One region of the Paenibacillus sp. FSL F4-0236 genome, then DNA from elsewhere that is predicted to be linked to it. Evidence: predicted binding sites of a transcription regulator. Region 1 holds the regulator's gene; each other region holds the start of a gene.
What was found. Region 1 encodes Rex, which represses fermentation and respiration genes when NADH is low (regulators of the CRP and FNR family bind a similar motif). Its sites were predicted from a motif close to TTGTGAAATATTTCACAA; they were not measured.
Positions count from the first base shown of each region.

Region 2: the regulator Rex is predicted to act here: its motif matches at 4,898-4,915, upstream of NSQ29_RS06615 (polymer-forming cytoskeletal protein).
Region 3: the regulator Rex is predicted to act here: its motif matches at 4,596-4,613, upstream of NSQ29_RS25355 (flavocytochrome c).

Region 1 is NZ_JBBOBK010000001.1:1,276,910-1,287,494, forward strand. It holds gene NSQ29_RS05835 (tetratricopeptide repeat protein) at 1-402, shown strand, start outside; gene dinG (ATP-dependent DNA helicase DinG) at 539-3,400, shown strand; gene NSQ29_RS05845 (redox-sensing transcriptional repressor Rex) at 3,532-4,185, shown strand; gene NSQ29_RS05850 (amidohydrolase) at 4,172-5,473, shown strand; gene NSQ29_RS05855 (cell wall elongation regulator TseB-like domain-containing protein) at 5,643-6,161, shown strand; gene NSQ29_RS05860 (hypothetical protein) at 6,570-7,112, shown strand; gene NSQ29_RS05865 (AAA family ATPase) at 7,105-8,607, shown strand; gene NSQ29_RS05870 (3-hydroxyacyl-CoA dehydrogenase family protein) at 8,741-9,613, shown strand; gene NSQ29_RS05875 (acetate/propionate family kinase) at 9,610-10,585, shown strand, end outside.
Region 2 is NZ_JBBOBK010000001.1:1,447,984-1,458,568, forward strand. It holds gene NSQ29_RS06585 (ABC transporter ATP-binding protein) at 1-105, shown strand, start outside; gene NSQ29_RS06590 (aminoglycoside phosphotransferase family protein) at 129-1,160, shown strand; gene NSQ29_RS06595 (GNAT family N-acetyltransferase) at 1,175-1,663, shown strand; gene NSQ29_RS06600 (hypothetical protein) at 1,660-2,412, shown strand; gene NSQ29_RS06605 (MFS transporter) at 2,436-3,701, opposite strand; gene NSQ29_RS06610 (LacI family DNA-binding transcriptional regulator) at 3,751-4,662, opposite strand; gene NSQ29_RS06615 (polymer-forming cytoskeletal protein) at 4,974-5,525, shown strand; gene NSQ29_RS06620 (hypothetical protein) at 5,664-5,909, shown strand; gene NSQ29_RS06625 (histidine phosphatase family protein) at 5,973-6,590, opposite strand; gene NSQ29_RS06630 (LysR family transcriptional regulator) at 6,746-7,681, shown strand; gene NSQ29_RS06635 (ABC transporter ATP-binding protein) at 7,724-9,553, opposite strand; gene NSQ29_RS06640 (ABC transporter ATP-binding protein) at 9,550-10,585, opposite strand, start outside.
Region 3 is NZ_JBBOBK010000001.1:5,674,760-5,685,344, reverse strand. It holds gene NSQ29_RS25375 (DHA2 family efflux MFS transporter permease subunit) at 1-1,446, shown strand, start outside; gene NSQ29_RS25370 (YncE family protein) at 1,480-2,529, opposite strand; gene NSQ29_RS25365 (nucleotidyltransferase domain-containing protein) at 2,716-3,597, shown strand; gene NSQ29_RS25360 (WecB/TagA/CpsF family glycosyltransferase) at 3,676-4,425, shown strand; gene NSQ29_RS25355 (flavocytochrome c) at 4,629-6,179, shown strand; gene NSQ29_RS25350 (ABC transporter ATP-binding protein) at 6,294-7,136, opposite strand; gene NSQ29_RS25345 (ABC transporter permease) at 7,153-7,914, opposite strand; gene NSQ29_RS25340 (thiamine-binding protein) at 7,911-8,204, opposite strand; gene NSQ29_RS25335 (ABC transporter substrate-binding protein) at 8,502-9,554, opposite strand; TPP riboswitch at 9,715-9,825, opposite strand; gene NSQ29_RS25330 (hypothetical protein) at 9,975-10,585, opposite strand, start outside.

The DNA.
Region 1 (10,585 bases):
CTGTGCATGGATACTTTTGTTAGAGGTCAAGGGTATTATAAGCTGCTGATGTATGGGAAATGTATTGAACAGTTTAAGGAAGTTATTGTGCAATATCCGGATAGCTTGGCTGCTCGATTATATTTAGCCATCTCTTACCTGCAGGAAGGGGAGGGGGAAGCTGCTTGGAGCCATCTGAACCATATGCTCGGTTTGATACGGGAAACCAAGCTGAAGGCAATGGTTTATAACGCTTTAGGTTGCATCAGGGCCTCTCAAGAACGTTTCAATGAAGCGCAGGAGCTGTTTGCCCTTTCTTTGCAACTTGACCCGGCACTTCCTGAACCAACCGTTAATTTGGAGGTTTGCCGCCGCCGAGGAGGTAAGCTTCATTTCGGAAATCAGCTTGTTTCATTATTGTAAATTATTACGTTTACGGTTTATTATTCCGCGTTTTCATTCAAGCGATGCATCCCCTGAACCAGTGGTGTGCATCGCCTTTTTTCGCAACTTCTGTTATGCTGATTAAGAGTCTCAATTGAAAGGGAATAGAATTATAATGAAATTTGCCGTGCTTGATTTTGAAACAACGGGAACCCAATCCGTGGGTGAAATTATCCAGGTTGGCCTTGCAATTATAGAAGAAGACCGGTCCATCTCCCGGGTATATGGTTCCTACGTCAAGCCCAGAACGCCGATACCTCCTTTTATAACTGGTCTAACGGGGATTACCGACGATGATGTAAAGGATGCACCTGAGCTGGATGAGATGATGATGGAGCTTGTCCCACTCTTGGATGATGTTGTGCTTGTAGGGCATAATGTCGCATTCGACTTCCATTTTTTGCAAAATGCCTTAGACCGATGTGGGTATTTACCATTTCAAGGGCGGATTTTAGATACGATTGATTTTCTGAAAATCTGCTTTCCTTCCCTCACATCCTATCAACTAGGATCAGTTAGTGCACATTTTGGAGTGACGCACGATCGTCCGCATCAGGCAGACAGTGATGCACTCGCAACTGCTCTTGTATTGCTGAAATGTCTGGAGGAGCTCTACGATTTGCCTCTGCTGACGATTCAGAGACTCTGTGAGCTGTTTAGGGAAGAGGATAGTGATCTGGGTTGGTATTTTGATGGTCTGCTGCGTGAACGGGAAGCGGAGACGCTTCAGCCCGAAGGTGATCTGACTTTCTATCGTCAATTAGCGCTTGCTGTAGGAGACTGGAACGAATTAGCTCCACCTCGAGACGAGCATGCTGAGAATCCACTACACAATTTATCTTTTACAGATTATATGGATGAAGTAACGAAACGACTTAAAGAAACTTTGCCACAGTATGAAAGCCGAGAAGCTCAGGATATTATGATCAATGAGGTGATGACGGCACTTGCCGAAGATAAGCATCTATTGATCGAAGCAGGGACAGGAACCGGTAAATCCCTTGGTTATTTATTGCCTGCCATATACCAAAGCGTACGCACTAATGAAAAAGTCATGGTCAGCACTCATACTATTAATCTGCAGGATCAATTGCGTGAGCGTGATATTCCTTTGTTAACGCAGGTAGTTCCTTTTCCATTTAAAGCTGCAATTTTTAAGGGCAGAGGGCATTATTTGTGTCTTCGTAAGTTCGAACATAAAATTAATAAAAAAGACTTTATAAGTCCGAGGGAAGATGCGCTTACTGCGGCTCAGATGATCGTTTGGCTGACACAAAGTGAATCAGGAGATGACGAAGAGCTCAATCTAAGTGGACGTGGCGGAGATTTTTGGGAGACGGTAGCAAGCGATACCGATTCTTGTCTGGGTCGCTCGTGTCCTTGGTTCCGTAAGTGTTATTATCATCGGGCTAAGCATGAAGCTGGTATTGCAGACGTGGTCATTACGAACCACTCTAAGCTTTTCGCAGATGTTAAGGCTGGGCATCAACTACTTCCGGCTTATGAACATCTTGTAATAGATGAGGCCCATCATCTGGAGGACGTGGCTGGCAAGCATTTAGGCATGCATATGAAGCATTTCACGGTGGCACATACACTATCGCGTCTTTATAAGGATAGTCGAAATGGCCAACTTCCTACACTTCGCCAAATGCTTCAGTCATCAGGCAGTGAGGAAGCTTCTGAATGGAGCGGAGTGATCGATAGAATCTATCCGGACCTTCTTACCGTAAAAGAAACCTGGGATCTGCTTAGTGATAAACTATTCAGCCTCTTGCCGGAACGCAGCGATGCAGCGGCGGGAGAAGCCGGCCAGTTAGTCATGCGGCTACTTCCTACCCGTAAACCGAAAGATTGGGATGAATTGGTTGCTTTAGAGAATACTATGAATCTGACATTAAGCGAAATTATCCGTAAAGGTGATAAAATGCTTAATGAGATGCGAGATCAAGAAGGTCAATCTTCCTCAGATAGCCTAGTTACCGATATTAGCGGCTTATTTAAGGATTTAGCTTCTATACGTGAGCAAGTACGGTTTTTTATGGGATTAAATGATGAGAATGTAGTATATTGGCTGGAGGCGAATGGAAATTATCGCAGTAAATCGCTACAGCTGTATGCCGTTCCTGTTGATGTTAGTACTCAGCTTAAGGAGCTGTTTTTCGACAAGAAAAAAAGTATCGTACTAACTTCGGCGACACTCTCTGTGGATAAATCATTCCAGTTTATGATTGATAATCTCGGACTTAATGAAGCTGCGGAAGAGGGGCGTCTGATGACATCACTCCTGCCTTCTCCCTTTAAGTATCGGGAGCAGGCGCTGTTAGTTATTCCGCGGGATTTCCCAAGTGTGAAGGGGAGTGTAGGCGATGCCCGATTTGTCGATACACTCGTACAGTCACTAGCAGAAGCAGCTATTACAACACGTGGGCGGATGCTTGTCCTGTTTACTTCTTACAAGATGCTACGCCAGGTTTACGATCCTCTGAAAGAGGCTCTAGCCTCACAAGAGATCACGGTGTTAGGTCAAGGCGTGGAGGGGGGCAGCCGTAGCAAGCTGATCCGCCGTTTTCAGGACAGTGCAGCTTCTGTACTGTTAGGAACAAGCAGCTTTTGGGAAGGTGTAGATATTCCAGGTGAAGCATTAACATGCTTGGCCATCGTGAGACTCCCATTTCAACCGCCAAACCACCCCCTAGCGGAAGCGAAGTCTGAGTTATTACAAGCCCAGAAAAAGAATCCGTTCATGAAGTTGTCTGTTCCTCAGGCGGTTATTCGCTTCAAGCAAGGATTTGGGAGGCTGGTACGGACAGCGCAAGATCGGGGTATTGTTATTGTGTATGACACAAGGGTGATCGAATCTCACTATGGGAAGTATTTCCTCTATTCGTTGCCTGGCCCGAAAATGGAGCATATGCTTACGGATCAAATGGTTCCTCGTATAGCGGAGTGGTTGGAAGACGGAGGCGTTTCTTGAAAAGAACGTCATCGATCTTATTAATCACTCTACAAGGAAGGGCGGTATAAGAATACCGCTCTTCCTTGAGACGAGGTGCAGATATTTCGATAGGATTTGAACAGAATATCACTTAAATTAGGAGGTAAATTATGAAATCGGATAAAATATCAGAAGCCGTTGTTCGCAGACTTCCTGTGTACTTGCGTTTCTTGAATGATCTCCAGAAACGTGAAATATTAACCGTTTCCTCACAAGAACTAGGACAAAAACTTGATTTGAATCCTGCTCAAATTCGTAAAGATTTAGCTTATTTTGGAGACTTTGGTAGAAAAGGTATCGGGTATGACGTAACTTATCTTATTGAAAAAATCCGTCATATTCTGAAGCTGGATCAACAATTGAATGTGGCTTTAGTAGGTGCCGGTAACCTTGGACATGCATTATCTAATTACAATGCTTATCTGAAAGATACTATGAAGATTACCGCTATATTTGACTCCTATGCACCTAAGGTAGGGCGGAAAATCAACTCTCTTACCGTTCAACCGATGGAGGAGCTTGGTCAGACGGTTCGTGAGCAAGGTATTCGAATTGGGATCATTACTGTGCCTGATTCAGAAGCGCAGAATGTAGCAGATATTCTCATTGAGTCTGGCATTGAGGCGATTTTGAATTTTGCACCAGTGATTCTAAAAACACCATCGAATATCCGGGTTCATGCTGCCGATTTTACAACGGATTTGCAAAGCCTTGCTTATTATTTGAAAGACGGAAAGGAAGAAAGCGGAAATGAAGAGCAGTAAAACGATTATTAAGGGCGGGCGTTTTCTTATTCCGGGAACGGATGAGCCGGTTCTGAATGGATATATGACTATTGAAGATGATTTGATCACTTACATAGGAAAAGAAGAGCCTTTAATGGAAGATGATGTGCAAGTTGTTGATGGCAGTCGTCTGCTGTTTATGCCAGGTCTGGTAAACACACATGGCCATGCGGCAATGTCATTGCTTCGTGGTTATGGAGATGATTTAGCACTTCAGGTGTGGCTTCAAGAGAAGATGTGGCCGATGGAAGCGAAATTCACTGGAGAAGATGTATACTGGGGAACCTCCTTGTCGGTACTGGAAATGCTAAAAGGTGGTACTACAACCTTCTTGGATATGTATGATCATATGGATCGAGTAGCAGAGGTAGTCGAATTATCAGGCATTCGTTCTGTACTGATGAGAGGCGTAATCGGATTATGCCCAGAGGAAGTACAAAATCACAAGCTTGCGGAAGCGATTTCTTTTGCACGAAATTGGCATGGTAAGGCTGATGGTAGAATTACGACGATGATCTCGCCACACGCCCCATATACTTGCCCACCGGACTTCTTTGTTAAGTTTGTTCAAGCGGCACATGATTTGGATTTACCGATGCATACCCATATGTCCGAGACCAAACGCGAAGTGGAGCAGAATGTGGTGGATTACGGACTTCGGCCAGTAGCGCATTTAGAGAAGCTTGGAATGTTCACACGTCCGTCTATTGTTGCACATGGCGTTCATTTGAATGATGAAGAGATCGAGATACTGGCTCGTCATGATGTAGGCGTGTCTCATAACCCAGGAAGTAATCTGAAACTGGCTAGTGGAGTGGCTCGGGTTACGGATCTTCTAAAGGCTGGTGTGAAGGTATCACTGGGTACAGATGGTGCGGCAAGCAATAATAACCTGGATATGTTTGAAGAGATGCGTCTTGCAGCCCTCATCCATAAAGGTGTAAGTGGTGATCCGACGGCTGTTCCAGCTCCGGAAGCGCTGCGTATAGCTACAGAGTATGGCGCAAAGTCTATCTTTTTAAATGATGTGGGTAGACTCGCTGTTGGCATGAAAGCGGACTTTATCGCGATTGATATAGACCAGCCGCATTTGCTACCACACACAGATCTGTTGTCTCATGCTGTATACTCTGCCAGTGCCAAGGATGTTGAGCATGTATGGGTGAATGGTAAACAGGTTGTAAAACACGGAGAATGTGTAACGCTAGATGAGGAAGCAATCCGTCGTAAGGCACAAGAATCATTTGATGGACTGCTTAAACGGTAGTCTAAGATCATAACGAATAACTGAAAGGCTGTGACTTTCTGCGATTGCAAAGTTACAGCCTTTTGTGTTTCTGATAATTAGATCATTGAATTGGATATGAAACTTTGGATAAACACACAGGTGTGTTATATAATCAAAAAAGATATATTACTAGAAAGGGAGCTGTACCTTGAAGAAAAGGAAAAAATGGATCCTCCTGGGGTCAGTTCTGATTCTGCTCCTTCTGTTCGGACTTATCCAGTTCTATGCTTATATTATGAAAGATCAATGGAACGAGCGAGATATCGCTAAGGATGTCGCTAAAACCAGTGCTGGTCTGACAGAGGTAACCAAAGCGCAGAAATCCGTGTGGGATGATAATGCGGTGTACTGGGTCTTAACAGGGAAGAATGAAGCCGGGACCGAGTTGATGGTTTGGGTACGTTTTACTGTAGACGGGAAGTTTGCTGAAGGAACCGACGCAGTATATGCTGAAGAACTAAGTAAAGGGACCTCTGAAGCGAAAATGCGTAGCCTTATAAAAGCCGATCTTCCGGACATCAGCATTGAGCGGTTGTTGCCAGGAGTATATAACGGGGAGTATGCTTGGCAGCTTTTTTATAAACAAAGCGGTCGATATTATTATCAATTTTATCGGTTCTCAGATGGGGCTCGAATGGGTGAAGGTTACAGTTTACCTAGCCGCTAAATTAAACAAAAGCATTATAGGAGAAACAAGCGGACCATTTATGGTTCGCTTGTTTTTTAAAATGACATATTATTTGATATACTATAAGTACACGAATTGTGATATACTATAAGAGTAGTTTTTATGTATTGGTATTTAAAGATTCATACGAAAAAAGGTCTGTTAGTTAAGAGTAACAGCCCTTTTTTTGTCGAATTAAATCAATAAATTTAATAAAATGGAAAGAATTAAAAAATAAAATTTTAAATATCTTCACACTTTTTTTCAATATAGTATATACACCTGTGATATACTACTGTTTGTAATTAGAACAGTGTTAGTAGAACGTCAGGCTCTGATGAGCTCTTAGCAGCTATGACTTTGGATCATTCTGTTTACATTTTTTCATCTTTGAGAGGAGGACGTTTCTTGAAATTACGTCTTGTACCTGTACTGATAACGTCTCTACTGTCGGCTATGCTATTATTCGGAGGATTCTTTTTATATCGTCAGTTTGCTTTACAGGAACCGCTCCAAAAGATTGTAACCGGATTTGAGGGAGTAAATACTTCACATATTAGTATTAACCGCGATGAGGTCACTTTGAAACTTGATTTGCAGCCGGGCACGAATTTACGTGATCTAGTATCGTATGTATCCAAAGAAGGAAAATCAGTGATTGAAGGACGTAAACTTAAACTCGATGTGGAGCAAAATTCAAGTGAACTATTGGATGATTACTGGGATAAAGCGATGTTCTCTGTAGCTGAAGCCATGGAGAGCCGTAAATATACGATTATACCTACAGAACTTGATAGATTGAAACAGCAAAATACGGAATTTAAAGATGTGATAGCATCTACTGATATCGACGACAACAATGTGTACGTAAGCTTGAGTAATGGAAAAGAAAGCAAATTTATTATTTTGCCGCGAAAACCTGCGACCTTGGGGGTATGGAATAATGCCTAAGTACCTTAAAGAAATTTTACTCGGATTTATTCCTGTGCTGTTTATTTTCATGGCTTTTTTAGGTATTAATATATTCCCGATTGTTATAGCAGCTGGAATGCTTACTGCATTACTTATAATTGCTCATTTGCGTGGCGGGCTTACGGTGAACGCTGGTGCGGGGAAGAAACGCCAGAAGGAAGGGCCTTCAAAGCTCACTTTTGAAGAAATTGGTGGGCAAGACAATGCGAAGCAAGAGCTTCGTGAGGCACTCGATTTTTTGATCCGGCACGAGGAGATTAGTAAATTTGGGATTCGTCCTTTGAAAGGGATTCTGCTCACTGGCCCTCCAGGAACAGGTAAGACCCTTATGGCCAGAGCAGCAGCGCATTATACAAACTCCGTATTCGTAGCTGCATCAGGTAGTGAATTTGTAGAAATGTATGTTGGTGTCGGGGCTGGTCGGATCCGCGATTTGTTCAAGGATGCTCGTAACCGTGCTGTTAAGGAGAACAAACAAAGTGCCATTATTTTTATTGATGAAATTGACGTAATTGGCGGTAAACGTGAAGGCGGCCAGCAACGTGAATATGATCAGACCTTGAATCAGCTGTTGACTGAGATGGATGGTATTTATAATAACGAAACTCCGCGTATTCTACTGGTAGCTGCAACAAACCGGAAAGAAATGCTTGATTCGGCATTGCTACGTCCTGGACGCTTCGACCGTCATATTCAAGTGGACATGCCTGACAAAAAGGGCCGCAAATCGATTCTGGAATTGCATGCGAAGAATAAACCTCTTCATCCAGATGTGAGTCTCGACAAAATTGCTGAAGAAGCCTATGGCTTTTCCGGTGCTCAGCTTGAAAGTGTTATGAATGAGGCCGCGATTTATATGATGCGTGAGGACTTGACGAAAGTTGAGCAGCGGCATCTGTCGATGGCGATTGACAAGGTAATGATGGGTGAAAAAACGGATAGAGAAACAAATCACGAAGAGAAAAAGAGAGTTGCCATTCATGAATTGGGACATGCCATCATGGCAGAGCTCCTTCGTCCCGGAAGCGTTAGTCAGGTTACGCTGACTCCGCGTGGGCAAGCCCTTGGTTATGTGCGACATAATCCTCAGCAAGAGCAGTATTTGTACACCAAAGATTATCTCGAAGATCAGATTATGATTGCACTTGGTGGAGCAGCTGCTGAAGAAATGTATTATGGTGGACGAAGCACAGGTTCACGCGGTGATTTCGATCAGGCGCTGAATATTGTGGAAACGATGATGAAGTCAGGTTTAACTTCGCTGGGTATCGCTAAGCTGGAAATGGTTACCACTGAAGAGCTTATGAAGGAAAATAGTAAGATATTGGATGAGCTGATGACGCGCACTCGTGAGCACCTTGAAAAGCAACGAAATGTATTTGATTACTCTCTTGACATTTTAATGAAGGAAGAAGTACTCTCTGGAGAGCAATTTCGATGTCAATTTCGTGACAGCGTCCTTTTACCAGCATAAATATTTATGCTGGTTATTTTTTTTTACTTTTCAGGCATGCTAAGATATCATTATATGTCGGGCTTTATAAATTTTTGCGACAGACAAGGTACAATACAAAAGTATAGATACCTGAAAGGATGGAGACTTTTTTATGAATTTCAAAAAAATAGGTGTCATCGGCGGTGGCACAATGGGACAAGGTATTGCTGAAATGTTAGCAGCCAAAGGCCTGGATGTATTACTAGTGGAGAAAACCGCGGAGAAACTGGACTACTCTTACGAAATGATCGAGACAAGTCTAGATAAGCAACTGGAGAAATGGGCGATCACTCAAGCTGAGAAGAAGCTGATTCTTAGCCGCATTCAAAAAGTGACACATTTCGCGGAGCTCAGCTCTTGTGACATGGTTATCGAAACCATTGTTGAGGATTTGGAAGAAAAGAAAAAGATTTTGAATCAATTGGATCAAGTATGCCCGAACCACATTATTCTTGCCAGCAATACATCAACACTTAGCTTGACTGAACTTGCAAGTTCTACGATGTATCCGGAACGCGTGATCGGAATGCATTTCATATATCCTGTAGCTAAAGTGGATCTTGTAGAAATCGTACGTGGTCTGAAAACTTCAGATGCTACTTTTGAAGATACAAAATCCTTTGTTGATGAGATTGTTGAGAAAAAAGGTGTAATGATTTATGAATCCCCAGGATTTGTAACATCACGCCTCATTTGCTTGTTTATCAATGAAGCTATGCATGTGCTGCAAGAAGGCGTTGCCTCCGCACAGGATATTGACGATGCTATGCGTATTGGTTATCAATTCCAATATGGACCGCTTGAAATGGCTGACAGATTTGGCCTGGATTCGGTACTTGCGGCACTCGAAAATATGTTCCGTGAATACGGAGAACTGAAATACCGTCCTTCTACAATTCTTAAGAAGATGGTACGTGCAGGACAACTGGGTATGAAATCAGGAGAAGGCTTCTTCAAGTACGACAAGGATGGTGACCGTGTATGAATATTTTAGTTATTAACTCAGGTAGTTCTTCTTTGAAATATCAGCTGTATAACATGACCGATGAATCGGTTTTGGCTAAGGGTTTGGTTGAACGTATCGGGATGGATTCCTCCATTCTGAATCATAAACCTACTGGCAAAGCGGAAGTGACAGAAGTAAGCGAAATTCTGGAACATAATACTGCGATCCGCAAAGTCCTTGCTTGTCTTACAGACAAAGAGCATGGTGTAATTGAATCTATTAAAGAAATTGATGCTGTAGGTCACCGCGTAGTGCATGGTGGAGAGTTCTTTAAATCCTCCGCACTTGTGGATGCTGACGCAAAAACGAAAATTCGTCAATTGTTTGACCTTGCACCACTGCATAACCCAGCAGCAATGATGGGGATTACGGCTTCTGAAGTAAATATGCCAGGTGTACCGCAGGTTGTTGTCTTCGATACTGCATTCCACCAAACCATGCCTGAAAAAGCTTATATGTACGCTATTCCTAGAGTATTGTACAATAAATATAAAGTTCGTCGTTATGGCGCACACGGTACATCACACGACTTCGTAAGCAAGGCTGCTGCGGAGTACTTAGAGCGTCCGCTGGAAGATCTGAAGATCATTACATGTCATATCGGTAACGGCGGTAGTGTAACTGCAGTTCAAGGTGGAGTGTCCGTGGATACTTCCATGGGTATGACCCCTCTGGAAGGTTTGATGATGGGTACTCGCAGTGGTGATCTTGACCCAGCAATTGTCCCTTACGTGATGAACAAGGAAGAATTGTCCGTAGGCGAAGTTAACTCCATGTTGAATAAACATAGTGGCCTCTTAGCAATTTCGGGCGTAAGCAGTGACATGCGCGATATTATTGATGGTATGGAAAAAGGTGAGCCTAATTCCACACTAGCTTTTGAAATGTATGAGTACCGCTTGCGCAAGTATATCGGTTCATATACGGCTGCCATGAACGGTGTAGATGCGA
Region 2 (10,585 bases), 170 kb from region 1:
AGCATAGCTTCTGAGCAATGGCTTGGTAAATTCAATCGCATAAATGGGGACTTAAAAGAGCGGGAAGAGAAGTTGTCGGCTTGGTTATTGAAATTGGGATTCTGATTGATAGGAAAGGGATACATAACATGGGAAATCTGAATTATAACTTAAATTTCGAAATGCTATGTGCAAAATACGGGTTAGGTCATTTAAAAAATGAACCAGAACAGGTAACAGGTGGTCTTCTACACAGAATGTATCGTCTACAAACGGACAAAGCGCTCTATGCAGTGAAAGCTCTAAATCCTCAAATTATGCATCGGGATACAGCCATGAACAACTATACTCTTTCTGAAAAGGTTGCAAATATGGCTTATCAAAATGGGATAAATGCAGTACCAGCTATCGTGTCCAAAGATAGTTTTATGCATGAATTCGAGGGTCAATTCTATTTATTATTTCCATGGGTCGAAGGTAAGGCATTGCCATCAGGAGGTATTAATATAGGGTGTTGTAAAAAGATTGGCGAAAACCTTGCTAAAATTCATAAGATCGATTTCGCTACACTTCTTGATCATCATCCTAATGAAAATCTTGAGGCAGTAAATACATCCACTGTTCGTTGGAATGAATATGCACTAAAAGCAAAACAGGATGGTTTGGAATGGTCTAGCTTGCTATTAGATAACCTGAACCAAATAAATCATTGGGAACAACTTGTAGATTCTTCAGCGGAACAATTATTAAATCATATGATTATCAGCCATCGGGATTTAGATCAAAAAAATGTACTATGGGATGAGCATCAGATACCCATTATTATTGACTGGGAAGCAGCAGGACCTATCCATCCAACCCAAGAGCTAATAGATGTAGCCCTTTATTGGTCAGGCTTTGAATCGGGAAGTGTAAGCAAAGATGCTTTCTGCACGCTCATTAGTACCTATCGGGAGCAAGGTGGCGAGATTTATGCTAACTGGTCCGACGTGCTAAACTATGGTTTTCATGGGAAGCTAGAATGGTTAGCTTATAATGTCAGACGATCACTCGGACTGGAGAGTACAGATGATGCGGAGCGAGAGCTTGGAACCCGTGAAGTAATAAATACAATCACTGCTTTAAATGACTATGATCACTTTATTCCTCAGTGTATCGAATGGTGTAACCAAGACTACTAAAGGAGAACTTATATATGAATGTAGTAAACGCTACTATGGAGGATATAAGAGGATGGCTGGAGCTGGCGGCAGAGGTGGAGTCCCTTTTTGGGCCGATGGTAGATGATCCGAATTTCACTCTAGCGTTAGAAAAAAATATCAGTCGACAAAGCGCTTTTTGTGTACGAGAAAACAATGGTTCGCCAGGTTCAAGATTACTTGGAGCTGTGTTATTCTCTTCATCCAATGCCCCTAATTACAAGATTGGTTGGTTATCTGTTTCAGCCATAGAGAGAAATAAAGGAGTTGCGACAGCCCTTCTTAACAATATTCTCGAAAGTATCGAAACCCCAGCAGAGATATTCGTTACTACATTTGGTGAGGATCATCCAGAGGGTCAACCTGCTAGAAGATTTTATCAGAAGTTTGGTTTCTTTCCTATGCAGGATGGGGTTCCAAATGGCCTCGAAGGTGGCTCAAGACAAAATTTCAAGCTGACGATCGCTCACAAGGATTCATTATGAAAAAAATAATTTATTTATCGGTGATTTCATTTTTCTTGCTAGCGATTTCTTTCAGCCCATTGTTCAACTATATCCGTGAGTATTTGATTTCAGATCAAATCAATCAGCGTTATGAGATCAACCATGCTGAGAAAGGGTATAACACGTTAAACGTTCAAGAACTAACGGTTGATGATAAGCATATTAAGATCCAAGAAGAAAATACAGGCAGGAAAGCAGAATTGACCCTTTGGGATGAAGAGGAGAGTGTCCCGCCTGGAGATATTGTGAAAGTTCAGTTTTTATTAAATGGTCAAAAAATCTCAACCGCTGATGAAATATGGCTGTCTAATCGGGAACGAGGAAGCAGATATTTCTCATGGATAGATATTCTCACTGTTACGGATCGAAAGACTGGCGAGAAAGAAATTAATATAGTCCAAAGACTTACAGATGATAGTCAGCCGATGGAAAAGAGAAAATGGAAAATAATCACGATCTCACATGATGGCAGTATAGAAGAAAAGGTGCTGAGTTATGCTCAAAGAAGTGACAATCATCTAGGGGTGAAGCTTATCGAGTTCTCGGGTACATCACTTATGGGTATGGGCTACTATTCGGATATTACTAAAAGTTATCCAAGTGTATTTTTCCCTCTAATTTATCCATTTTTAACAGGTGTCGTGGGAATCTTTCTATTGATCATTATAGTTGTTCAATTACTGATCGAGCTTCATAATAGGCGCGTTATTAGGAAAAACGGGCGATAACGGTCATAAGATATGTTCTAAAATTACTTATAATTTCGAATCACCTTTAACTTGGTCAAGGTTAATAAAGCAAATAGTAGTAGCAGGACTCCGATGGAACCCATGACAGGGGCTGGACTGAAGTGATCGGACAGGAATGAAACGGCTGTAAGACCAAGTGAGGGTGCTACACTCATAATGGACCCAAGTACACCGAAGACTCTACCTTGTATATCCTCCGAAACTTCCAGCCTGAGGATGGTATTTATCAGCAATGTACAGAATGAGAACATAAAGCCAATAAGAAGAATGATGGGAATGGCTAAGGCAGCAGTAGTGACGAACGATAACAGGAGGTACAGGGGACCCAGACATAGCAGTCCAGTCATGATAAAGAAGCCGCGATTCTTTAATTTGGAGCTGAGAAACAAGATCATGCTGGAACCAATCATATAACCTAGTGGAATACAGGCTTCCATGAGTCCAAACTGAAAGGGACTAGAATTCCATACTTTGACGGCCATAACTTGCGTTAGCATCAGTGAAGGCATAAAGAACAAAGTGAGCGTGGGGAGCATGATGATTATTGCTCGGGCGAAGGGGTATCTCCAAATATAACGAACGCCATCCGCAAGATCCTGTGTGAATTTTCTTTCTTCTTTAGGTCCGGTATTCACTCGGTTTGGGAGTGGAAGGGAGCGGACAGCAAGAACTAGTAGAAAGGAAACGAAAAATGTAGCTCCATCAAATAATATGGCATCTGCCGCTCCAAAACTTGCTACAAAAATACCTCCAGCCGAATACCCAATCGTCCTACAGATGTTCTCCGACAGGTTCAGAATCCCGACCGCTTTTTGCACATGTTCTTTACCAACAACAGTAGTAATAGAAGCTTGATACGCAGGAGATTGGAATAATGCTGAGACTGTCGTAAGTCCCGTTAATATAGCCACGATAATGAATGATGTAGAAGACATGGAAATGGCCAGAGCAAGCGTAACTGCTAGACCGCAGCTTATCAAATCAGTGATTAACATAATGGTTCTGCGATTGATCCTGTCTGCGAGTGTGCCTCCTATCGATCCGAGTAAAGAACTGAGCAATAGATTGATTATCGTAATAATGGCAATCATTTTAGCGCTTCCGGTCGTCTGAAGTACCCATAAACTTAAAGCAATGCTGTGAAAGGTATTTCCAAACAAAGAAATGGAATAGGAGCTGAGTAGCAGCATAAATCTCCGGTTTCCCCAAAGGGTTGGATAGGATTGAGCGGTGGTAGATGCATGTTTTGCTAATACAGGATCTGTCATTGGAAACTCTCCTCTCGACTTAAACGCTTAAGTGAATATCGAAAAAAAATTAATCAACAAAATAACGATTATTCTCTTGTTTGGAGTAGTCAGGACGATGTAACAACTCCTGCATTAGTTCAAAAGCAGTGGCTGATTTATCCCCAGTGAATATGAATTTCTGAACGTCTTCTCCAAGCATTTCTGGGCAATTACAGGTACATAGAACAGAAAGACGTGCGAATACCCCGGATTTTTCAACACAACTTCCGATAAACTCATTAATAACTATGGCCTCTTTGTAGATCCCCTCCGATAAGATTGTATTCAATTCTTCCATATTTTGAACTTTGAATATTGCTTTCTCAGGTAAAGGAAGACTATCTTGGATAAAGTTAGTGAGCAGGGAGTTATTGAAGCTCTCCATAATTAAACAAACCTGTGAAAGATCCTCCGGCATTACCTTCCGTAGAGCTGAACGATAATTGTAAAGAACTTGCTTAAACAGCTTATCTTCAATCATGCTGTCGATCAAAATCAAGGGGATACCTTCTACAAAATGTTTGGAAATCGAATAGAAGGATTCATCGTGCACATCGATCAGAAAGACGGCTTCGAGCTTTCTTTCAACGATGATATTCAGAGAAGGATGGTCAGTACCAAGAGAATATAGCAGCGTATGATATCCGGCATCCGTTAAACGCTGTTCCAAAGCACGAATAAATGTGAATTGGGCATAGAGTTTCCAAGGTGGCATATAAGCAGAATTATGGACAAGTACCCCTACTAATCCCGTTTTTTTATTGGCAAGCGAACGGGCTGCTAGATTAGGAATGTAATGAAGTTCTTCGGCAAGTGACAGAATTTGATTGCGGGTCTTCTCAGGAATGGTTTGGTTATCGACGCGGTTCAGAACATAGCTTACAGTCGCAACGGAGACATTAGCTTGTAGCGCGATGTCTTTCATTGTAGTCTTTTTCACCAGTAAACTTCTCCCTTGCTGAGATATTTATTTCCAAATATTATCATTAACACTTGAATAGAGTCAACGATTGACTTTATACCAAGAAGCAAATGATGCTTGTGTTCATTTTTATAATTTGGGTAAATAGATTTAAGAACCTAAATCAGTCAGCGAGAAGAGGTGTGACTAATGGGAACGAATCTTAATCGGGAAGAGAGCGCTCTGTGAAACCGCTTTAGATACTGACACAAATTTGTGAAATTATTCACTTAATTATTAAGAATTTTAATATATAATTAATTCATAATCAAAATTAGGGGGAATCGAAAATGAGACTATTTAAAATGATTTTAGTGGCTGGGGTTTCGGTAGCAGTATTGGCAGGTTGTGGAGCAAATGAGGATAAAGCAACTAATTCGGCGGCAACTTCAGCTCCGGCTGCTGAGCAGACAGATGCCGTCACTACAGCTTCGATCGTGAATCAAGCAGATGCATTTACTAAGGCTGTTAGCAAAGATGGAAACTGGATTGTTGCGATTCTAAATGATGTAACGATTCCTGATGAGGTTGTTGTAGCTGGAGAATTCCGTAATAAAGGAGCCGCAGATGGCGATATCTACCGTAAGATTGCCCTTTATTCGCAAGATGCTGATCACAAGATCACTGCTACTTATACACTAACCGTACCAAAGTTTACAGTACAAAGTGAGAATTTGAAAGTTGAAGGCGGAACGATTAAAGGCGATGTTTATGTAGAAGCGAAAGGCTTTACTCTGCCTGAAACCGCCACTATTGATGGTAACCTCTACTTCGCGAGCGAAGATCTGAAAACATCAGCTGTTATTGATGGAAAAGTGACTGGAACAACAGAAGTTAAATAATTTCGTAATCAACTTATACAGTAGAAGCCAATCCATAGACTATGGGTTGGCTTTTTTCTTTTTGTGATTATGTGATCTTCGGTTGATTTTCTTAATATTGAATTTATAATATTACTACCACTACTAGGAGGAACACATATGTCTAAGGAGTATTCACGCACATATATCGAAAGTGTAAAGCTTGAAATGTTAAATAGATTGGGACTTAAGCAAGTGTTCTTTAAGGAGCAAATAGGTGACGGCCTGATTTTTGAAGCGGTTGGTTTTGATAAAGGGAGCAAGCATCGTTTTTGTGTTAGACCGAAGACGAAAACAATTGACGAATTTATTTCAGGAAAATGGATGAAGGTCCGCAGCTTTACAATCAAAAGTGTGGAAATTTAAAATTGAAGTCTAAAAAGGGAACCCCATTAAATCGGAGTTTCCTTTTTTATTTTTGAGAAGGATTCATTGATAATGTGAAGTATCGCCGTACAGATCGATAGTTGTATTGTTGTCAGTTAGGGTTACTTTACACAATGCTGTAGAGAGAATATCCGGTAGTTCCCCTAATTCCTGCAATGATTTATTGAGAAAATGAGCCATAATGACTTTCAGGGTCATCCGATGCGTGACAATAAGTACCTCATGTCCTTCATTATCGTTAATGATACGCTCAATAGTCGGCGTTACTCTTTGTTCAAGCTGACTATAGGTCTCACCTGGGGCTAGAGGAATAAAAAGATCAGGTCTGGTGAAAAAATGATTGTACTGTAATGGATATTCTTGTTCAATCTGATCTGTGTTCATTCCTTCCCAAATGCCCATGTTAATTTCCATTAATGAAGCTTGCTGTTGAATCGGTAAACTCCGATTTCCTCGTAAAATCTGCGCAGTATGCAATGCTCTTGGACTAGTACTAGAATAAATGGCTCCTAAATTCTCACCTTCCAAACGTTCTCTCAACCATTCCGCTTGCTGTTCACCCAAGGTTGTTAACGCTGAATTTTGATGTCCTTGCATTCTTTTCTGCAAATTCCATTCGGTCTGCCCGTGACGGGTTAAAAATAATACTGTCTCTTTCATTAACGAAACCTCCCTTTTGAATAGTTGTAAGTATAAGATAAATAATTATAAATAAACAATATATAATAGTTAATATTCATAATGTATAGTTATAATAAGAAAGCCGAAGGTCCGTTAAATATGATTATATTTTATATAGTTAGGAAGAAATCAGGATGAACTATCATGTATTAAAATTGTTTTATTATGTTGCAATAACAGGGAGTGTGACCAAAGCCTCTGAACGTTTGCACATCAGTCAACCCGCTATATCAGCGCAGATCCGCAAATTTGAACGGGAGAATAATATCGTATTATTAGAGGTCATAGGAAAGAGAATGGTGCTAACACCGATTGGGAGAAAACTGATCGAACCACTTGAAAAGTTATTTGCTATGGGTGAACAGGTACAGCAGATTATTGAGGATTATCATAAATTTCCTGCGGGCCATATTCGGATTGCAGGTAATTACCTGGCCACAAGCATACTCATCCCCCGGTGGGCATCATTATACAAACAATCTTTTCCGGAGGTTAAAATTCAGATCTCTACTGCTAATTCTCATGAAGTCATGGAACAATTAAATAACTTTGAAGCAGACGTGGCGATTTATAGTGATATGGCGTTTCCTTCTCATCATACAGGGGTGTTCGAACATCGGGAGTTGTACAAGGACGAGTATGTGTTCGTAGTTTCTTCAAATCATTCTTTAGCCAAGCAGGAGGTTAGCTTTGAGGAAGTGATGGCTGAGGCATTTATTATGAGGGAGGAAGGTAGTGCAGCCAGAGAGAGAATTGTACAATTATGTGAAGAAAGAAAGGTACAACAACCGAAGATCGAACTGCAATTTAATGGAGTAAATGAGGTTATTCAAGCCGTGATTGCCGGTTATGGGATTAGTTTTGTATCTGCGTTGTTAGCAAAGCCTTATCTTGATCAGGGTATGTTAGCCAAGGTCGAAGTGGAAAATGTAGTCTCTAAGCATTCGATATGGATGAGCCACAGAAAGAAAGAGCTTCAAGAAAGCTATATCCAGTCATTTATTAAGCTCGTCATGAAACGATTAAAAGAAGAGGATAACTTATACTCGGTTCCAACGCATACACCTTGATTAAAATAACTTATGAATTACGATGTATGCATTGAACTGAGATCAAAGATTGGAATGTAATTGAAGCAACTCAGGTGCACTAATGTCTTCTGCTTCAGAAGATTTAAATTGAATGTTATATAATTGTGAGTATAGCCCATTCATTTCTAATAAAGACTCATGTGTACCTTCCTCAACAATCGAACCCTGATTTAATACGATAATTCTAGATGCTTCACGTATGGTGGATAGTCTGTGTGCAATAACCAATGTGGTTCGATTCTTCATTAACAAATCAAGAGATTGCTGAATCATTCGCTCAGATTCGTTATCGAGTGCGGAAGTTGCTTCATCTAGAAGTAGGAGTGGAGCATCACGAAGAAAAGCTCTGGCAATGGCTATGCGTTGTCTTTGTCCACCAGATAAAGTCGATCCATGTTCACCTAGGATAGTGTCATAACCATGGGGCATCTTCGTAATAAACTCTTCTGCACCTGCGAGCCGAGCGGCTTCTCGAATATCCTCTTCGCTAGCTGTACTAGTACTGAAGGCGATATTGTCTCGTATAGTTCCTGAGAACAAATAAGGGGTTTGGGGAACATAGGTAATCATTGCTCGTGCTTCTTCAAGCTGATCATGTACAGACTTTCCATAAACCGTGATGCTTCCTGCAGTAGGCTCATAAAGTCCATTACATAATCGAACGAGCGTCGTCTTCCCTGACCCGCTTGGCCCGACAACCGCGATAGTTTCTCCATGTTGTATATGAATATTAAGCCCTGTAAATAGGGAGGCTTCATTATCCGTTTTACCCGAATAGTTGTAGTGGACATCCTCTATTTGTAATGCAGCTACCTCTACGGAAGCGAATGTTGAGGAGCTGGATTCTGGCAAAGGATGAGTAGCTCCTTCATCAGGTGCATCAAGTATATCGAATACGCGGTCAGCTGCACCTAAAGCCTCCTGGACACCTCCCCATGTTTGAGACATATGGACAAAAGGCCATTGAACCCTACCCATCAAAATAATAAAAGCGAGTACTTCACCTGCTGATGTTCCGCCACTTAGAGCTGATAACGCAATTAAAGCGGCGCATGTCACCATTACGAGATTGTTGATAAAGGCAGAAGATTGCCATAAGAGACCATTTAGAAGCGATTTTCGCAGCTGCATTCTTCTTAACTGCTCACGTTCTAACGCATATTTATTTAAGAGAGTTTCTTCAAGCGAAAAGGCTCTTACGACCTTCATTCCTTGAAGCGTTTCTTGTAAGATTCCTCGTAATTCCGCCTCTTTTGCATATATTTGAGTAGATAATTTTCGTAATCTGCGATCAAAGAAACGTCCGGAAAGAAAAACAAGGGGACCCGATCCAAGAGCTAACAGGGCGATCCAGACATCCATTTTAGCCAAATATAGAAAGGAAATGAAACAGAGAAGTAGATTATAGCCTAGATCGTATACGATGCTGTTTATCATCCCCATGGCCATCCCTGCATCCTTAGTGTTACGAGAAGTCAAATCACCTGAATGCATGGACTGAAGGTAACGGAATGGAAGTCGGTGACTTTTATCAAACAGCTTCGCACGAATATCCCAAGCCATCCGACTTTGCATAACAAAGCGGAAGTAATGCTGCACCATAAGACAGCAGATAATGATGACACAAGCAATGGCACAGATTACAGTTATACGTGTTAATGCATCCATATTGGCGTTGTTGATCGTATCAATAAATACTTGCTGAATGGCTGCAAATCCTATGTCCATTACGAGTTTAGCAGAGAGCAGGAGTACAGCCACAATAAATCCAATTCGATAAGGGCTAGCGTAAGAGATTAATCTACGCAGAGCATACCCCAATTTTAGATTCTTGGATTCCATCTCATTCATATCTCTACCTCCCTGACCAGAGTAGAAATATCAGCCTTCTTCATTGAGGTCTCAACCATATTGTAATACTGACCTTGTAAAGTCATTAACTCCAGATGAGTCCCAGCTTCAACAATAGAACCCGCCTCCATATAATAAATGTGATCTGCATTTCTGATGGTAGATAGTCTATGCGCGATAACAACCGTTGTACGATCATGCATGAGTTCTTGCAGGGCCTGGCCGACAATCTCCTCATTATGGCTATCAAGTGCAGCTGTGGGTTCATCAAGAAGGAGAAGCTTAGGCGCTCGGACAAACGCTCTGGCAATAGATAGCCGCTGCCTTTCGCCGCCAGATAAGGTATGGCCCCGTTCCCCAATAGAAGTCTGATATTGAAGTGGGGTTCTCATAATAAATTCATGTATCCCCGCACTTTTTGCTGCTTTAATAATTTCTTCATAGGTTGCGTCAGGTCTTCCCCATGCAATATTTTCATATAGAGTTCCAGTGAATAGATAAGGCTCTTGAGAAACATAAGCCAAATGATTACGCCAAGACCGAGGGGGAATGCTGCTTAACGGCAACTTACCAGATTGGATGACCCCTTCATTAGGTTCATAGGTTGCGAGTATTAATTGAAGGAGGGTGCTTTTCCCACTGCCACTAGGACCGGCAAACGCAGTTACTTTACCTGGTTCTATGGTTAGATTAACTTTAGTTAATACTTGATGATTACCATAATGAAAACCTACATTCTCAAAGGTGATAGGGTACAAGCCACTAATTGCTTGGTTGTTATTCATCGGCGTTTCATTATGAGAATCTTCCTGATTACATTCACGGCTTGCGTCTTCTTCTGGTAAATCAATGACTTCAAACAATCGTTTACCTTGCGCCAGCGAGGCTTGTAATTCTGTCCATAGATTAGCCAGCTTTGATACAGGGTTTGTAATTTGCTCGAAACAAATCAGAAATGCCGCCACTGCTCCCACATCCAATCTCCCTTGGATAACTAGATATCCGCCGTAGGAGAGAACATATAGCAATCCA
Region 3 (10,585 bases), 4.4 Mb from region 1:
AATACCCTACTCAATATAGCTTTACCATCGATTATGAAGGATTTTAATGTTAGTGCCTCAACGGTACAGTGGCTATCAACGGGCTATATGCTGGTGAACGGGATCATGATTCCTTCAACAGCTTTTTTGATTCAAAAGTATACCGCGAGACGGTTGTTCTTAATCGCGATTGGATTATTTGCGATAGGAACCTTTATCGGCGGATTAGCACCAAGCTTCCCTGTGTTGCTGATCGCCAGAATGGTTCAGGCTTCAGGGGCTGCGATCATGATGCCATTATTAATGAATGTATTGTTCACTACCTTTCCACCTGAGAAACGTGGTTCAGCTATGGGGATGTTCGGGTTGGTTATGATTTTTGCACCAGCTATCGGACCTACATTATCTGGATGGATTATTCAGCACTATGAATGGCCTGTACTATTCTTTATGATTGCCCCAATCGCCGTATTGGTGTTCATTCTGGCCTTCTTCAAATTGCATGATCCTAAAAAAGATGTGGCTATTAAGATTGACTTCTTATCTGTAGTTCTATCAGCGATTGGTTTCGGGGGTCTCCTATATGGCTTCAGTTCTGCTGGGAACAAAGGATGGGATGATCCAATGGTCTACTCCGCGCTTATTATCGGAGCGATTGGATTAGTGATCTTCATTATGCGCCAAATGAAGATGAAGGAGCCTATGCTTAACTTCAGAGTGTACAAATATCCGATGTTCGCTTTATCCTCAGCGATTTCGATTACACTGAATATGGCAATGTTCTCAGCGATGATGCTAATGCCGATTTACCTGCAAAATATTAGAGGGATTTCACCACTGGATTCGGGACTTCTAATGTTGCCTGGTGCGTTAATTATGGGTGTTATGTCTCCAATCACAGGTAAATTGTTCGACAAATTCGGCGGTAAGGTATTAGCGCTAATTGGTCTAGCGATCGTAGTGATTAGTACGTATTTCTTTAGTGATTTGACTGAAACGACTAAATATTCGACACTCATGATCCTATATTCTGTGAGAATGTTCGGGATCTCTATGGTGATGATGCCAGTTATGACCAATGGATTGAACTCGATTCCAGCCAAATATACGCCGCATGGTACAGCCATGAACAGTACGATTCAGCAGGTTTCAGGGGCGATTGGTGGGGCATTGCTCGTAACCATTATGTCCAACAGTACTACTTCGCACGTGAAGGATATGGTCGCTGATGCTGTAAGTAAATTAACGACTAAGCCCTCGGCAGACCAATTGCTTGGTATACAAAATCAAGTCATTGCGAAAGCTACCATTGAAGGGATTAACGATGCATTCTTAGTATCCGTAGGTGTAGCGATTATTGCATTTATTCTAGCCTTCTTTATTAAAAGAGGCGTACAGCCTAAGGAAACGGCAGAAGAGAAAGTGACTGCAAAGAAAGTAGCTGCTAAGCAAGTTACAACGCATTAGTTCTACGAGATTTGTTATATAGAAAGGCGCCACCTAATGGTGGGCGCCTTTTTTAAATATAAGTTCTGATACATCCTGAATGACTGTGATGGAATCATTTCCTCCAACATAAACTCTATTGGTGACTGGGTTTAGCACAGTACTGCCTGACACTAAGGGGAATCTTACGAGCCTTTTAAATGTGGTGGCGTTATAAACGGACATGTGGTTCTTATCGAAATTACCAACAAACAAATGATTTGTATTCGGATTAATGGTTATGTTGGAGGAGGTAGGCAGAACCTTTGTAGTGATGATTTTGTTGTTACTTCCATTGATGACGAATAGCTTTCCTTTACCTTCAACTTGTGCACTTGAGACATAGATACGGTTTGTCAGCGGATTGATAACGACCTCACTTTGCAGACGCCCCAGCTGTACATTTTGCAGCAATTTATTGTTGCGGCCGTTGATTACCGAGAGAAACCGACTTAAGTTATTAGCGACATAAATGCGGCCTGTGATTACATTAAGTGCGGGTGGTATCACAGGGTTATTACCGACTTTTATGGTGGCAATGATGGCCTGTGTATTCCCATTAATGACGGAGACGGAATTTTTTATTGTATTGGTCACATATATACGATTTGTAAGCTCATTAATAACGATTCTGGAAGGGCGGCCGCCGACTTCAATCTTCGTTTTGATCTGGTTTGTTTTCCCATCGATGACGAATATATTTCCTGCTATGCTAGTTACATAAATCAAATTTTTTCGAACATTTACTCCGATATTATCAGGCATGCGGCCCACTTTCACAGTCTTTATCACCTGGTTTGTCCGCCCGTTAATAACAGAAACCGTATCGTCACGAAAATTTGTTACATAGATTCGGTTAGTCTGGGGGTTAATCCCAAGCTGTGTTGGCAGTCTTCCAACATTGATGCGTGCGATAATTCGATTCGTTATGCCATCGAGTACCCCGATAGTTCCAGCCTCAGTGTCTGGGTTAACAAAGTATACCCTATTTGTGCTGACATTTACTTCGATATCTCCGATCGGTCCGGCAGAGCGGACTGTAGCAATCACTTTTGGCTGCGCCATGCTTATACCCCTTTTCAAGTAAATAGATACTTCATTATATTTAGGCTTAGGCAAAAGGGTACTACATATATCGTTGCAAGATGTATCTTCGGGGTGTAGAATAATAATCCCAAATCTACATTTGAAGTTAAATGTAAGCGTTATATTTTTAGGGAAATTGTGATCGATTGGAGGCTGGAGGATAAGATGATGAAATCAGTGTTGTCGGATATTTTACTAACGCCTGACAAGCTACAACTTCATAGTGAATTAATAGAAGAGATTGGACAATACATTACGCGAGAGATCCTAAATCATCCGTTATTGCAAGAAGATCGTCAGAGGGTAAGCATTATCCTAGATGGATCGACCGCACTCGGGGTGGTAGATGGGCAGTCGGATGTAGATATAATCATTATTTGTGAGGATGAGTCTTACAACAGTATTAATCATCGGTTCGAGGAAGCAGGGCTGATTCCGGAGCACAGTAGTTTTTTTATGGATTTAAGGCTTCCGAGTGGGAAGACAGGGCATTATACACTCCATAAAATATCTGATATCAAAGAAGCTTTAATGAGCGGGGATATGGAATGGCTGTGGAATGCATCGGTGTCCTATATTTACTACGATCAGCTGGATCTGAAGTCACTTTTTCATTCCTATGTTCCACTCCAATCTGAAGTACTAATGAAATTTCGTAAGAATTCATACATACAGCTAAGAAGCTATGCCAGAAGTCTAGATAATCCTGTAGTTCGTGGCGACGCCTTTCCAATCTTGTTCTTAGCGGTTTCCCTTTGTAAAGAGGCTTTACGCTGTGCAATCACTATTGAAGGTTATCCGTATCCCTATGACAAATGGCTTGTTCCCGTAGCGCAGCAAACGGTCGTAGGTCGAAAGATTTTGGAGTGTGCAGGCGATTTTTGGAGTTATCTTAGAGAGGATGAATCCTTTGCTCCCATGCACCAGGAGGACAATAATTTTGTCAAAATGGAAAAACAATTTCGAAAGATACTTTTGGAGGAATTCCGCCTGCGAGGGATCGATGAACCTTGGTTAATAGAGTGGTGGAAGTTTTTGAAGGAATAAACGGAGTAATGACGCTGACTATCCTTCTTGATTACGGTAAGGTATACTGGAATGAACTTTTCAGTAAGAGGTGATTAAATGGCTGGGACAGTCTCTATATTAGGCGTTCCTTTTTCAAAACTAACACTAAACGAGACAACACTTCATCTAACAAAACATATTCAATCCGGAGAACCGAAGCTATTTCATTTGATTACGGCGAACCCGGAAATTACGATAACAAGCCAATCGGATGAGCTGCTTCGAACCATACTCCATGAGGCAGATTTGATTACTCCTGATGGGATTGGCATTGTGCTGGCATCGAGAAGAAAAGGTGACCCTATAGCTGAACGAGTTACGGGGTATGAACTACTTCTTGAGCTGCTCGCACAAGGGAATAAGCTGGGCTGGAGCTTTTATTTCTTAGGCACGGATGAGCATACCAGCTGTAAAGCGGTCGAAAAGATTACAGAGCTATATCCGAATGTGAAAATTGCCGGAAGACATAATGGTTTTCTTGCTAAAGAAGAGGAACCGGCCATTGTGGCAGAGATTCAGCACGCACAGCCAGATTTCCTGATTGTCGCGATGGGGGCTCCATACTCTGACAAGTGGGTTTATAAGCATAAACAGGCGCTTTCTCAGGTTAAGGTTGTGTTTGGCGTGGGGGGAAGCTTGGATGTTATAGCGGGAAAAGTGACTCCAGCCCCTGCGATATGGAAGAAACTCAATTTGGAGTGGCTGCATCGACTCTTATTCGCACCTGTGGCCAAAGGACAAAAGTCGCGCTGGCGCAGGCAAGCAGTTCTTCCTAAATTCGTGTATCGAGCTATGATTAGGAAATAAGGCAGATGGCCGCCCTGGAAAGGGTGGCTTTTTTTGAGTAGTAAGCTGAGGAAATATTGAAATTAAGAATTTTTATGAAAATTTAAATGAAAATATTCATGGAAATGTAACAGTAACCATAACTAATTACATAAAAAACTTCCCAAAACAGCATCTTTGCGTTATCATTAATGTGAAAACATTCACAAAGGGGCGTTATAAAGATGAAGAAGACAACAAGTACTGCTCTCATTCTCATTCTCTCTGTCATGCTCGTAATCGCAGGCTGCGGTAACAGTAATAGCAACAGCGCAGGTAATAGTAATGGCAACGAGAACAAAAGTAAGGTAAATGAGACGGCCAAAAATGATAAAGCTGAAGCCGTATCAGGTGCATCAGAAGCTAGTTACACACCACTGGATCAATTAAAAGATAATTATGATATCGTTATTGTTGGTGCTGGTGGTGCAGGAATGTCTGCTGCACTGGAAGCTAAGGCCAAAGGCTTGAACCCTGTTATTTTAGAAAAAATGCCGGTTGCAGGTGGGAATACAAGTAAATCCTCCTCAGGAATGAACGCTTCCCAAACGAAATTTCAAAAAGAGCAAAGCATTGAAGATAGCAATGATAAGTTTTATGAAGAGACACTAAAGGGCGGCCATGACACGAACGATAAAGAGATGCTTCGTTTCTTCGTTGACAATTCCGCAAGTGCAATCGATTGGTTGGATTCGATCGGAATCAAGCTGAACAATATTACGATCACAGGCGGCATGAGCGAAAAACGCACCCACCGTCCAGAAGACGGCTCTGCGGTAGGCCAATACCTTGTCAAAGGATTGGTTAGAAACGTACAAGAAAAAGAAATTCCACTGTTTGTGAACGCGGATGTTAAAGAAATTACTCAAAAAGACGGTAAGGCTAACGGCGTCAAAGTACTCTTTAACCAAGCTGATGAAAAAACCATTACAGCGAAGGCAGTTGTTGTAACAACAGGTGGTTTTGGATCCAACATGGATATGATATCAAAAGTTAGACCTGATCTGGAAGGATACGTAACGACTAACCAAATCGGCAGTACCGGCGACGGCATCAAGATGATTGAGGCACTTGGCGGAACCACCGTTGATATGGATCAAATCCAGGTTCACCCAACAGTTCAACAAGAAAAATCTTATCTGATCGGGGAAGCTGTACGCGGCGAAGGTTCTATCCTCGTGAATAGCGAAGGCACACGGTTCGTAAACGAATTGACTACACGTGATAAAGTTACCGAAGCGATCAATGCACTTCCTGAAAAAGCGGCAACGCTTGTCTTTGATTCCGGCGTCAAATCACGCGTGAAAGCAATTGAACAATATGACAAAATGGGCTTCGTGATCCAAGCGGATACCATCGAAGCATTGGCGAAAGAAATCGGTGTTCCAGCCGATAAGCTAAAAGCGACACTTGATACTTGGAACAGCGCGGTAAAGAACAAGAACGATGCTGAATTCGGCAGAACAACAGGGATGGACAACGATTTATCCGCGGGTCCTTACTACGCTATTAAGATCGCCCCAGGGATTCATTACACCATGGGCGGTGTGAAGATCAATACGAACACAGAAGTATTAAATAAAGACGGCGCTGCTATTCCTGGCCTGTATGCGGCTGGTGAAGTTACAGGTGGATTGCACGGTCAAAACCGGATCGGTGGTAACTCTGTAGCTGAAATCATTATTTTCGGCCGTCAAGCAGGGATTAAATCTGCTGAGTTTGTACAAGCACAATAAGATTTAACTGCTATTCTGGTTAAAACAAAAGAACCGCTTGGGCTAATTGAAGCCCGGGCGGTTCTTTGTTTAATCTCTCGTTTAAAGTGAGTGGAGTGACCTCTATTCAAAAAGCTACTTCTCGCTTTTAGCTTGTTCTTCTCGCATCCACTGTGACAGCTGGCGTTTGAGTTTAAGGAATTCCGGGGAATCCGTAATCTCATCGCGGCGTGGCCGTGGAAATGGCACATCAACAGTATGTAGGATGGAGCCGGGGCGACCCGAGAATACATAAATACGATTCGAGAGCAGCAACGCTTCTTCGATGTTATGGGTAATGAATAGCACGGAGCGGCGATTCTCCTCCCACAGCTCCAGCAGCCAGCGCTGCATTTCACTGCGAGTTAGTGCATCCAATGCGCTGAAAGGTTCATCGAGCAGCATCAACTCCTGCGGAGCCAGCAATGCTCTGAGAAAAGCAGCACGCTGCTGCATCCCACCAGACAGCATATGCGGATAAGCCTGTTCGAATCCATTCAAGCCAACCTTGGCGAGCCACTGGCGCGCTTCTTCACGAGCTCCATCCTGCAGAGCGCCTTTAATTTCCCCGGCTAGAAGTACATTATCTTCAATCGTTCGCCAAGGAAAAAGCGCAGGCTGCTGCGGCATATAACTGATTTCACCACGTTGACCCGTAACGGCTCTGCCGTTCATGCGGATCGTTCCTGCATCGGGCTTCACTAGTCCGCCGATCATATGGAATAAGGTGCTTTTTCCGCAGCCGGAAGGACCGACGATCGAAACGAACTCTTGCTGCTCTACCTTAAGAGAGACGTTGTTAAGCACGTTCGTCTCGCGGCGACGATGGGTGAAGGACTTGGAGATGCCGCTTACTTCAAGAGCAGGTGGTGCAGTATGAGCTTCAGGAGAGCTTATGTTTTCAGTTGTTCTTTGCTCTATTTGCGTCGCTTGAGACATACAGGCATCTTCCTTTCTATGAGTTACGGCGCGGTTTCCAGCGAACTAACCATTTTTCGAGCAAGGCGATAATCGCAAAAAGCACAAGACTAAGGAGCACAATAATAACAATAGCGACAAACATCCGATCCGTACGGTAAGCCGATTTTTGCAGCAGCATATAATAGCCAATCCCTTTATCCGCGCCAATCCACTCAGCGACCACGGCTCCCATAACCGCATAAGTAGCAGATATTTTCACACCGGAAAATAGTGCCGGGATAGAAGACGGAAGCTCCAGCTTGGTGAAGATTTGCCACTTGCTTGCGCCAGCCATTTTCATATAATTCATCATGACCTGATCACTTTGAGACAAGCCGCCCATTGCAGCGACAGCTACCGGGAAGAAGCATACCAGTGTAATCAGCACGATTTTGGGCAAAAGACCGAAGCCAAACCAGATGATAAGCAGTGGTCCGAGTGCGATAGAGGGAACATTTTGACTCAGAATAATGAGTGGATAAAAAGCCCGTCTAGCCCAAGGTAAAAGATGCAAAAGTAGAGCGACGATCAAGCCTACACCTGTACCAATAGGAAAACCGATTAATGTGAGTCGGAGCGTAGCCATCGTATGAGCCCAGAGACCTGAGGCATTACTGGTGGATTCGCGAGCAATATCAGCAGGACTCGGCAGAATCCAGGATTCGATATGGAATAGAGAAACAGATAACTGCCATACGGTTAAAAAGAAGACGACCGCCACAAGGGGCGGCCATATTAGCTTCCAGGTCGATCTCACGGCCGATATTTCTCCGTCAATTTATCCATGCTGATTCCGTTAGGGTTATGAGCGATTTTGATTTGGGAGATCACGCTTGGACTACCTGCCTCGATCAGCGCCTCCTGCATTTGACGTACAACCTCCAGAAGCTCGCTCAGTTCACCTTCCATAGTAGTTTCCAGTGGATTCACCTGATGTTTAACGCCGGATTTTTGAATAACTTCAATCGCTTTATCTACGTATGGGATGGAGTCCTCATTGTTTGGAGTCTTAGGAATTACTTGAATGCTTAATAATGTATTAGCCACAATAATCAATCCTCTCATTTTATAATGTAAGTTAAAAAGTCAACTTTGATAACGAAGTGTTTTCAGGAAGCAGATTCGGCGTCGAATCTTGAACGAACTTGGGAAGTCCGGTACTCACGTAGCACATCACTACGCTCCGTTCCTCCTTCCTCAAGTAACGTTCAACCTTCTTGGTTCTGAAAGCTGACTTTTTGAACTCTCATTGAAATAGGTAAGTTCAAGAAGCCAACTTTGAAAACGAAGTAATTCAGGAAGCAGATTCGGCGTCGAATCTTGAACGAACTTGGGAAGTCCGGTCTACTCCGCCGGTAAAAAATCATTCGTGAATGCACTAGCTGCATCCAGCGGTTTGTCCAGCAGCTTCAAATCATACATCCAGTCGCCGTAATTCTGCCAGACCTCGGTTTTTTGCTCTCCCCAGCGTGGGGCGTCGTCCTTATATTTCGGGCTAAGCCATTTTTGGCTAGCTAGGACAAGCTCGGCATCAAGGTCAGGCACAGCCTTGGATAATGTAGCGGCAGCCTCTTCTGGATGATCAATCGCATATTGATAACCCTTCGATGTGGCTTTCAGGAAAGCCTTCACCAAATCTGGATTCTCAGAAATCTGCTTCTCACTCGTGGTCAGCACAGGGGTGTAATAATCGAGCTGAGGCGCATAATCCTTCAAGTAGAGCATATCCAGAGGCTCACCACGCAGTTCGGCTTCAATACCGGTCCAAGCGTAGAAGATCCAAGCGAAATCAATGTCACGTTTGACTGCAGTAAAATAGTCAGCTTCACCAATACTGATTAGCTTCACCTTTTTCACATCGCCACCAACAGGGTCCATGATCGCCTTCATGGCTGCTTCCTCAGCGGGAGAGCCCCAACCTCCGTAAGTTTTACCCTCAAAATCTTTTGGTGATTTAATCTTGCGATCCACTGGAGCGGCGAATCCCGAAGTATTATGCTGAATAATGGCTGCAATCGAGACAAGGGGAACGCCTTGTAGACGAGCTAGAGTCAATCCTTCCTGAGCGCTGATTCCAAAAGCAGCTTCGCCAGAGGTAACCATAGTATCAGAACCCGCTGCGCCAGGTTGAACGATTTCTACATCCAGACCTTCTTCCGCGTAATAACCAAGATCCTTGGCTACGTATAGACCGGTGTGGTTCGTATTCGGTGTCCAATCCAGTGCAACCTTAACTTTGGTAAGCTCTTTTGGAGCATTTGATCCGGTCGCTGCATTCGATTCCGCAGCATTTCCTTTGTTTCTTCCGGCTGTATTCCCATTGTTGCTGCCGCATCCGGCAATCGCAAGAATGAGCATACAGGTGAGGCTAAGCATAAGTACTTTTTTGACTTGCATGTCTTCTTCTCTCCTTTAAGGTTGCCAGATCCCGTCATCCAACATGAACCATAAAGTGTAGTATGTACATTTCTTCTACATCTTTTGTGATCTACACAAAAAAAGCGCCCCGAGTGATCGGGACGCTGGCTTGGCGCAAGGTTAGTAAAGGTCACAGGGACCAAAACCAATTGGCGATTCCTACGCTGGCATTATCCAGATCAGGTATAAGGGTCAGTATCTTGTGGGATACAATCTCAGCCGGCCAATTCCAGCACCCCTGGTTCTATGAAGTTAACGGGTATTTCTCGCTTAAACGCTAATCGTCTTTATAAGGACGCTGAAGGCGTTTATGCTTGCATACGGTGTATTATAGACGGCTGTTCTCGGAATGTCTAGTAGCATGCTCCTAAATTTTTCAAATCTCTCCGTCCGTTTTCATTAATCCAGATCTTTATGTTTCTTGCGATGACGCCGCTTAAGCTCAGTAACCAGAGCACCTAGCGTAAGGACAACACTGATCATTATCCCGCTCATAATCACGAAAAGAGCAAGAAACTCAAAGGGGGAATAGCTAACCATCTTACTCCATTGAATCTTTCCATCCAGATCGTCAATGACTTGATTCATGCCATAAATCCCACTTACCACCGTAAATACAGTGAGGATCATCAGCAGATTATCCCGGCGCTTCGACTGGAACTTATCTTGATACTGAAAAAGGTCAGTCAAGGTTTCTTTTACTTCCTCGAACAGAGCGTCGTTCCCGTATACTTTACGCAGCTGAAGAAAAATCTCCCGTCCTTGCGACTGTGAAATCAGCTCCAAGAAATAGAACTTTGCCGAGAATTTATTAATCGAGTAGATTAAATTATCGATCTCATCATAATCGTGGTTTATGCGTAGTCGGGAATGCATATTTGCCAGCTTTAGCAGAACGATTTTGTGGAAAATATTGAGTAGAAATCCGTAATAATATTGCCCGTACATCTGGTTGGCGAGGCTAACGGCGATCTTTGGTTCAGCTCGGGTTAGACAGCAAAAGGTCTGCT